Regions from separate parts of the Duganella vulcania genome, predicted to be linked through region 1. Evidence: predicted binding sites of a transcription regulator. Region 1 holds the regulator's gene; the other holds the start of a gene.
The links. Region 1 encodes sigma-54, which starts transcription at its own class of promoters, with help from an activator protein. Its sites were predicted from a motif close to TGGCANGNAANCTGCTTT; they were not measured.
Positions count from the first base shown of each region.

Region 2: a site for sigma-54 is predicted at 2,371-2,388, ahead of GTP90_RS06620 (ammonium transporter). Genes of this name have one in related genera too.

Region 1 covers NZ_WWCX01000024.1:6,076-10,707, reverse strand. Annotated here, with positions in the region: gene lptC (LPS export ABC transporter periplasmic protein LptC) at 1-360, shown strand, start outside; gene lptA (lipopolysaccharide transport periplasmic protein LptA) at 389-976, shown strand; gene lptB (LPS export ABC transporter ATP-binding protein) at 979-1,731, shown strand; gene GTP90_RS15445 (RNA polymerase factor sigma-54) at 1,735-3,213, shown strand; gene hpf (ribosome hibernation-promoting factor, HPF/YfiA family) at 3,291-3,650, shown strand; gene GTP90_RS15435 (enoyl-CoA hydratase/isomerase family protein) at 3,743-4,632, shown strand, end outside.
Region 2 covers NZ_WWCX01000005.1:128,250-132,881, forward strand. Annotated here, with positions in the region: gene kbl (glycine C-acetyltransferase) at 1-384, opposite strand, end outside; gene GTP90_RS06615 (helix-turn-helix domain-containing protein) at 544-1,119, shown strand; gene GTP90_RS06620 (ammonium transporter) at 1,120-2,322, opposite strand; gene GTP90_RS06625 (zinc-dependent metalloprotease) at 2,506-4,632, opposite strand, start outside.

The sequences.
Region 1 (4,632 bases):
CCGGTCGGCGACGCGTCCGACATCGACAAGCCGTACGTGCACAGCCTGTCGGGCGACCAGCCGCCGATGAATATGCATGCCGACACCGCCCATGTCGACCAGGGCAATACGCGCGTCAAGCTCAGTGGTAATGTGGACGTGGTGCGCCCGGCCACGCCGAAGGCGCAGGCGCTGCGCATGACGACCTCGACCTTGACCGTGTACCCGGACGAGGAACGGATGGAAACCACCGCGCCGGTGGCGCTGGAGATCGGCAACGCCACCGCCAACGGCGTCGGCATGAAGGCCAACAACGCCACGCGCGAAGTGCAGCTGGGCGGACGCGGGCAGCTGGTGCTGCCGCCGCGCCCCGGCCATTGAAGAACCAACGATGAAGAATGGAATGACGATGAAAAAATTGATATTGTCGGCCGCCGTGCTGCTGATGGCGGCCTGCGCCGCCCACGCGGAAAAGGCCGACTCCACCAAGCCGACCACGATCCAGTATGATGATCTGCAGATCGACGACGTCAAGCAGGTCAAGACGCTGATCGGCAACGTGATCCTGACGCGCGGCACCTTGCTGCTGAAGTCGCCCAAGGCGGTGATGACCACCGACCCGGAAGGCTACGACTTCGTCGTGCTGACCAGCACGCCGGGCACGCCGGCCACCTTCCGCCAGAAGCGCGACGGCGCCGGCGACCAGTGGGTCGAAGGCGAAGCCGAGCGCATCGAGTACAGCAACAAGACCGACCTGGTCAAGCTGTTCTCCAAGGCCAAGGTGCGCCGCCTCGAAGGCGGCCGCCTCAGCGACGAGGTCAACGGCGAGTTCATTTCCTACGACAGCCGCAAGGAACAGTTCGCCGTGAAGAACACCGTCACCGGCGAGAGCAAGCCGGGCGCCGGCCGCGGCACCATGGTGATCCAGCCAACCATCCGCCCGGCCGCGCCGGCCGCCACGCCAGCCGCGTCGACGCCGCCGGCCACGGAGAAGTGAGCATGGAACCATCCTGCGGTAGCACCCTGATCGTACGCGGCCTGCAAAAGACCTACGGCAAGCGCCAGGTCGTGCATGACGTGTCCCTGCAAGTGGAATGCGGCGAAGTGGTGGGCCTGCTCGGCCCCAACGGCGCCGGCAAGACCACCTCGTTCTACATGATCGTCGGCCTGGTGCCGTCGGACGCCGGCAGCATCGACATCAGCGGCACCGACATCTCCTCGCTGCCGATCCACCGCCGCGCCTCGCTCGGCTTGTCCTACCTGCCGCAGGAAGCGTCGGTGTTCCGCAAGCTGACGGTGGAAGAAAATATCCGCGCCGTCCTCGAAATCCAGAAAGTGGACGGCAAGCCTTTATCCAAGGCTGCCATTGATGAACGGCTCAATACCCTGCTGGCCGATTTGCAGATCGAAAAGCTGCGCGAGAACCAGGCGCTGTCGCTTTCGGGCGGCGAGCGCCGCCGCGTGGAGATCGCGCGCGCACTGGCCACCAACCCGCGCTTCGTGCTGCTCGACGAACCATTCGCCGGGGTCGACCCGATCGCCGTCATTGAGATCCAGCGCATCGTGCGCTTCCTCAAGGAACGCGGCATCGGCGTCCTCATTACCGATCACAATGTGCGCGAGACGCTGGGCATCTGCGACCGCGCATATATCATCAACCAGGGCACGGTATTGGCTTCAGGCCGGCCAGACGACATCATCGCCAACGAATCGGTGCGTCGCGTGTATCTGGGTGAACACTTCCGTATGTGACCCATGAAACAGTCTTTGCAACTGCGCACGTCGCAGCACCTCGCGCTGACGCCCCAGTTGCAGCAGTCGATCCGGCTGCTGCAACTGTCGACGCTGGAGCTGCATCAGGAACTGGAACAGCTGCTGACCGATAATCCGCTGCTGGAGCGCCTCGACGACCCGCTGGACCGCTCGCTGCGGCTGCTGTCGGACGGCGCCATCAGCCAGCAAGCCCCGGTCGGCGACGCGCCGCCGGAAGGCCCGCCCAACGCCCAGGAGGCGCCGGCCGCCGACGCCGACAACTACGACGGCCCGGCCGCCGACACCGAGAGCACCAGCAGCGACGCCGACGTCGACTGGAGCGACGCCGGCCGCAGCAAGGCGCCCGACGACGAGGATGCGCGTCCGCAGCTCGAGGCCAGCCACTGCACGCTGCGCGAGCACCTGATGGAGCAGATGCGCGTGACGGTGCTGGAGATGCGCGACCGCGCGCTGGTCGAGCTGATCATCGACGCGCTGGACGAGAACGGCTACCTGGAGGAATCGCTGGAGGAAATCCACGCCCGCCTGCCGGAAGAGCTGGAGGTGGACCTCGACGAACTGCGCACCGCGCTGTCGCTGCTGCAAAGCTTCGACCCGATGGGCGTGGGCGCGCGCAACGCGTCCGAGTGTCTGGCGCTGCAGATCAAGCGCCTGCCGGGCATCCCGCTGGTCACGCGGCGCATGGCGCTGGCCATCGTGGAAAATCATTTGACCTGGTTTGCCCAGCGCGACTTCAACAAATTGAAGAAGGCGCTGCTGTGCGACGACGAGGATTTGCGCGAAGCACAAACCGTCATCCGCCAGTGCAATCCGCATCCGGGCTCGGCGTTCGCGTCGGACGTGTCGGACTACGTGGTGCCGGATGTGATCGTCAAGAAATCACGCAACGGCTGGCAAGTGAGCCTCAACAACGACGTCATGCCGCGCCTGCGCGTGAACGCCATGTACGCCAACCTGCTCAAGCAGGGAAAAGGCGAGGGCGCGATGGGCGCGCAGCTGCAGGAAGCCAAGTGGCTGATCAAGAATATGCGCCAGCGTTTCGACACGATTTTGCGCGTCGCACAAGCGATAGTAGAACGACAAAAGAACTTTTTCTCGCACGGCGCGGTCGCCATGCGCCCCCTTGTGCTTCGCGAAATTGCTGATACACTGGGTCTACACGAGAGCACTATTTCTCGTGTAACAACTCAAAAATATATGCTGACCCCGCATGGCATGTTTGAGTTGAAATATTTCTTTGGTAGCCATGTCGCCACCGAAGCGGGGGGGGAAGCAAGTTCGACGGCGATACGCGCACTCATTGTGCAATTGACAGGAGCAGAAGACCCGAAAAATCCTTTATCCGACAGTAAGATTGCGGACATGCTGGGAGAACAAGGCATGGTGATTGCGCGACGAACTGTTGCCAAATATCGCGAAGCTTTGAAAATCCCGCCAGTCAGTCTCCGCAAGTCTTTGTAGTTACTTGGTTCCTGCGCGCCCGGTAGCAATGGGCCCCGCACTAACCGTAAGAAGCGACATTATCTTTAGGAGTGTGTATGAATCTCACCATCAGTGGACATCATCTCGAAGTGACCTCGGCCATCCGTGAATACGTGCAGAGCAAGCTGGAACGCGTCACCCGCCACTTTGATCAAGTGATTGATATTGCTGTCATCCTGACCGTAGATAACCTTAAAGAGAAAGAGAAACGCCAGAAGGCTGAAATCAACCTGCGCATGTCGGGCAAGACCGTCTACGTGGAAAGCCTGTCCCAGGACCTGTACGCCGCCATCGACACCTTGGTCGACAAGCTGGATCGGCAGGTCATGAAGTACAAAGCCAAGGTCCAAGAGCACGGTCACGATGCGATCAAGCATCTCCCGGATAGCTACGAACCCGCTGCCGCCGCCCTATAACAACGGCCCCGGCACCATCAAACTAAGGGCGCACTGGCGCCCTTTTTTGCGCCCGCATAGAATAGGGTTTTCACCACTATCCTGCGCACCCCATGAGCGAATACGTCCACACCAGCGTCAGCAACGGAACCGGCTTCATCACGCTGGACCGGCCCAAGGCCTTGAACTCTTTATCGCTGGCGATGGTGCGCGACATCACGCAGGCGCTGATGGCGTGGCGCGACGACAGCGGCGTGGCCGCCGTGGTCATCCGCAGCAGCAGCGAGAAGGCCTTCTGCGCCGGCGGCGACATCCGCTTCTTCTACGACGCCGGCCGCGCCACGCCGCAGGGCGGCAGCGCGCTGGTGGAGGACTTCTTCACCGAGGAGTACGCGCTCAACCACCTGATCCATTTTTATCCCAAGCCGTACATCGCGCTGATGGATGGCGTGGTCATGGGTGGCGGCATGGGCGTGGCGCAGGGCGGCCCCGGCTGCCGCGTGCGCATCGTCACCGGGCGGACCAAAATGGCCATGCCGGAAGTGAACATCGGCCTGTTCCCGGATGTGGGCGGCAGCTACTTCCTGTCGCGCGCGCCGGGCAAGCTGGGCTGCTATCTCGGCGTGACCGGCGTGACCATTAGCGCGGCCGACGCGCTGTACGCGGGACTGGCCGACCACTACGCGCCGGCCGAAGCGATGGAGGTGCTGGAGGCCATCCTGGAATCGACCGCCGGCGCGGAACTGGCCGAGGCCATCGCCGCCTTCGCCGAGCCGTTCAAGGGCGCGGCGGGCGACAGCAAGCTGGCGGCCGAGCGCGCCGCCATCGATCGCCACTTCGGCGCCGGCTCGGTGCCGGCCATCATCGCCTCGCTGAAAACGGACGACAGCGCCTTCGCGCAAAAGACGCTGCAGGTCATGGCCACGCGCTCGCCGCTGATGATGTGCGTGACGCACGAGCTGGTCAAGCGCGGCGCCGCGCTGGACGTGGCCGGCTGCCTGCG
Region 2 (4,632 bases), on a different contig from region 1:
GTCGAACAGCGGCTCGAACACGCCGCCGTTGGCGTCGAAGGCGGCCGCGTACAGGATGGTGTCCTCGGTGCCGAGGAATTTGGAGATCGCCTGCTCCAGCTGCTTGTGCACCGTCTGCGTGCCGCAGATGAAGCGTACCGACGACAGGCCATAACCATATTTTTCAGTCGCCGCGATGGACGCCTGCGCCACCCACTCCTGGCCGGACAGGCCCAGGTAGTTGTTGGCGCACATATTGATCAGCATTCGACCGTCTTCGCTCATCACTTCCGCGCCCTGGCGCGAGGCCAGAACGCGTTCTGGCTTGTAGAGGCCCTGCTCGCGCAATTGATCGAGGTTTTGCTGCAGGCCGCTGAAGAAGGTGCTTTTTGCTGGATTGGTCATGATGATTCCTGTCTGTGGTACGATTTCACTACGTTATGCGAAATCCGTTATGCCGAACTCAAATTCAATATATCGAATATTACAGAACACCAGTGAACAGCGCAAGCCACGCGCGCGCAATGATTCACTTGAAATTTAGCCCATCTGCCGAATAAAACAATGAAAACACCTGTTTCGACCAATGCACCTCCAGAAGTCGGCGCCGCCCTGCAGCGGCTGCGCCTGGCCCGTGGCCTGACGCTGGAGGATCTGTCGCGCATTGCCGGCGTCTCCAAGTCGATGCTGTCCCAGATCGAGCGCGAAAAGGCCAATCCGACCATCGCCATTACCTGGCGGCTGGCCAATGCGTTGGGCGTGCAGATCGGCGAGTTGCTGGCGACGGCCGAGCGGCAGACGGAGACCATCCGCGTGATCGACGCGCACGAAATCCCCACCCTGCCCGGCCATCACGCCGGCTATGTGCTGCGCATCCTGGGTCCGCTGGAACTGGCCAGCAGGTATGAGTGGTATGAGCTGACGCTGGCGCCGGGTGGCGAACTGGCGTCGCAGGGACACGATCCTGGCGCGCAGGAGCACCTGACGCTGCTGCACGGCTCAGTGGAGGTGGAGGTGGGAACCGACAAGAAGAAGGTAAAGCTGGGCAGCACGGCGCGCTACCCGGGGGACCAGCAGCACATCATCCGCAACGTCGGCAAGACCGAGGCAAAGGCTGTGCTGGTGGTCATACACCGGTAATTACCAGTTAGATTCACGCTCCGGCGTGGAGCTGATGCGGTGGATGGCGAGGTCGGCGCCCTGGAACTCGTCCTCCGGGTCCAGGCGCAGGCCCAGCGTGGCTTTCAGCACGCCGTAGATGGCGAAGCCGCCGGCCAGCGCGATCACCACGCCCAGCACGGTGCCGCCCAGCTGCGCGGCAAACGACACGCCGCCGATACCGCCCAGCGCCTTCTGGCCGAAGATCCCCGCCGCGATGCCGCCCCAGGCGCCGCACAGGCCGTGCAACGGCCACACGCCCAGCACGTCGTCGATCTTCCACTTGTTCTGCGCCAGCGTGAACATCCACACAAACACCGCGCCGGCGATGGCGCCGGTGGCCAATGCGCCCAGCGGGTGCATCAGGTCCGAGCCGGCGCACACCGCCACCAGGCCGGCCAAGGGGCCGTTGTAGGCGAAGCCGGGATCGTTCTTCCCCATCAGCAGCGCAACCAGCGTGCCGCCGACCATCGCCATCAGCGAGTTCACCGCCACCAGGCCGTTCATCTTGTCCAGCGCCTGCGCGCTCATGACGTTGAAGCCGAACCAGCCCACCGTCAAGATCCACGCGCCCAGCGCCAGGAAGGGAATCGACGATGGCGGATGGGCGGCGATGGCGCCGTTCTTCATGTAGCGTCCACGGCGCGCGCCCAGCAGCAGCACCGCCGGCAAGGCGATCCAGCCGCCGACGGCGTGCACCACCACCGAGCCAGCGAAGTCGTGGAACTCGGCGCCGAAGGCGGACATCAACCATTCCTGCACACCGAAGCGATGGTTCCAGACGATGCCCTCGTAGAAGGGATAGACCAGGCCGACCAGCAGCGCGGTGGCGATCAGCTGCGGATGGAAGCGCGCCCGCTCGGCGATGCCGCCCGAGATGATGGCCGGGATGGCGGCGGCAAACGTCAGCAGGAAGAAGAATTTGACCAGCTCATAGCCGTTCTTGGCGGCCAGCACCTCGGCCGAGGAGAAGAAATTGACGCCGTAGGCGATGCTGTAACCGACGAAAAAGTAGGCGATCGTCGATACCGCGAAATCCACCAGGATCTTGACCAGCGCGTTGACCTGGTTTTTCTTGCGCACCGTGCCCAGCTCCAGGAATGCGAAGCCGGCATGCATGGCCAAAATCATGATAGCGCCTAGCAATATGAACAGTGCATTAGCGCCGTCTTTGTATCCATCCATCAAAATCTCTCCCCAAAATAATGCAAAAATTAACAACGAGCACTGATAAAAGCAATTTTCGTTCCAATTTGGTGCAGATTTTAAGTGGTTGATTTTATGATGTTTTTATTTTGTGCAGTGAGCCGCACCAAGTCCGTGCGCACCGAAATAAGGCGTCATTTTGGTGCGCACGGGCATTGGGGCTCAGATCGGGGCGCCTGGCGGGATGGCCGGCAACGCGCGTAGCTTGACGCTGCGCGGATCGGCCAGATACGCGTTGATCTGCGCGGCGGCCTGCTTGCGGCTGTCGGCGGTGACGCCTTTGCCGGGGTTCTTTTGCAGCCATTGCGCCAGCTCGCGCGCGGACTGGCGCACCTCGGCGTCAACCTGCGGATGCAGCTTGCCGCCGTCGAGCAGATTCAAGGTAGCATCGATCACGACCCAGTTGGCGGCCAGTTGCACCGCTTCTCCGCCCGCAACTGAAGCAGGTACCGGTTCGCGCTTCCACGTCTTTTGCAGCAGCAGCGACAGCACTTCCTGCACGCCTGGCTGCTGCGCGTCGCGCGCGTGCTGCCACGCGACGCGATTGATGCGGGCCGGATCGAGCAGGAAGCCGGCGGTCTGCGCGGCGCCCGCCTCGGCGATCGAGAAGGCGTCGAACACCGAGTCCATGCGGGTGGTGAAGTATTCGCGGCTGCGCTCATGGCCCATGGCTGGCGGCGTCAGGACGTCGAGCACATTGGGCGGCAGCGCAAGATATTCGGCGCGCAGGCTGTCCGCCAGACGGTTCAGGGCTTGGCGCTGCACCGATGCGTCGACGGCCTTGATACCCGCATTGGCGATGCCGGCCTTGACGTCGCCGCTGCTGGCGTAGTCGAAATCGCCGCCGCCAACCAGGCGCGCCAGCGCTTCGCCTTGATAGCGCTGCAGCAGGTAGACCGGCACCAGGCGCGCTTCCAGTTCGCCAAGCTGGCGGCTGTCGGGCAGCACGTCGGCCGAGAAGGTTTGCAGCGCGCGCTGGCGTACGGCGCCCAGCTGGTCCCAGGTCTTGATCGAGTCGGCGCCGAAGTCCCACAGCAGGCCGTCGGGATGACTGGAACCGGGCGAACGGTCGTCCTGGTCGCTGGAGTAAAGCATGCCCGCCGCGCGCGCGTCGGCGCGCAGCTTGGCCAACGCCGCCTGCTCCTGCACGCCGCTGCCGAAATCGCCGTAGACGTATTTAACGATGTAGTCGTCCCACGGCCCGACGCCGACGCCGTAGGCATCGGCGATGTCGACGTTGCCCTTGGCATCCAGCTTGAGGATGGGGTGCGGGTAGTCCATCACCGAGCCATTGCCCATGCGGCTGGCGGCGAAGTTGTGGGCGAAGCCCAAGGTGTGGCCGACTTCGTGCGCGGCCAGCTGGCGCAGGCGCGCCAAGGCCATGGCTTCGGCCAGTTTCCGCTTGTCGGCCGGTGCGTTCTTGCCGTATGGGGCGAGCAGGCTTTCGGCGATCAGGATGTCCTGCCGCACGCGCTGCGAACCCAGTGTGACGGCGCCACGGATAATCTCGCCGGTACGCGGATCGGCCAGCGCGTTCCCGTACGACCAGCCGCGCGTGGCGCGGTGGGCCCAGTGGATCACGTTGTAGCGGATGTCCATCGCGTCCACGCCTTCCGGCAGCAGCTCGACGCGGTAGGCGTCCTTGAAGCCGGCCTTCTCGAAGGCGCTGGCCCACCACGACGCGCCGGCGATCAGCGCCGAGCGCACCGGCTCCGGGGCGCCCCGGTCGACGTAGTAGACGATCGGCTTCCTGACCGTGCTGACCGCCGCCGATGGATCGGTTTTCTCAAGGCGGTGGCGCACTTGCCAGTGCACGTCGATGCTGCTCGCGAGCGGCGTCGCGAAGTCGTAGTAAGTGGCGTCGAAGCCGCCGGAATATGGATGGTAGGTGCGCGGATGCCAGCCGCCGGCGGCGGTGGTGATGGCGGGCAGGCGCACCATGCTGATGCGCTGGCGCAGCGACAGGCTGCTGGCGTCTGCCGCGACCTGGCGCACGTACTCGGCTTGTCCGGGCCCGGCAAAGGTCAGCAGCGATTCCAGTTCGACGTTGTCGGGGAAGGCTTTGGCCTGCTCCGCCAGCACCGCGCTGCGCGCCGCATCGACCTGATACGCGCCCTGCTTGGCCCCGGCCAGCCGCGCAGCGACGCCATGGCGGTCCGCCAGCAGGAAGCTGGAGAAGTCGACCAGATGCCGCTCGCCTTCGCTGGCGAGGATGTCGCCGGACCACAGCACGCCGCTGGCGAACGATTCGGTGACGGCGGCGCGTTCGTCCTTGTCCGCCGAGGCGGC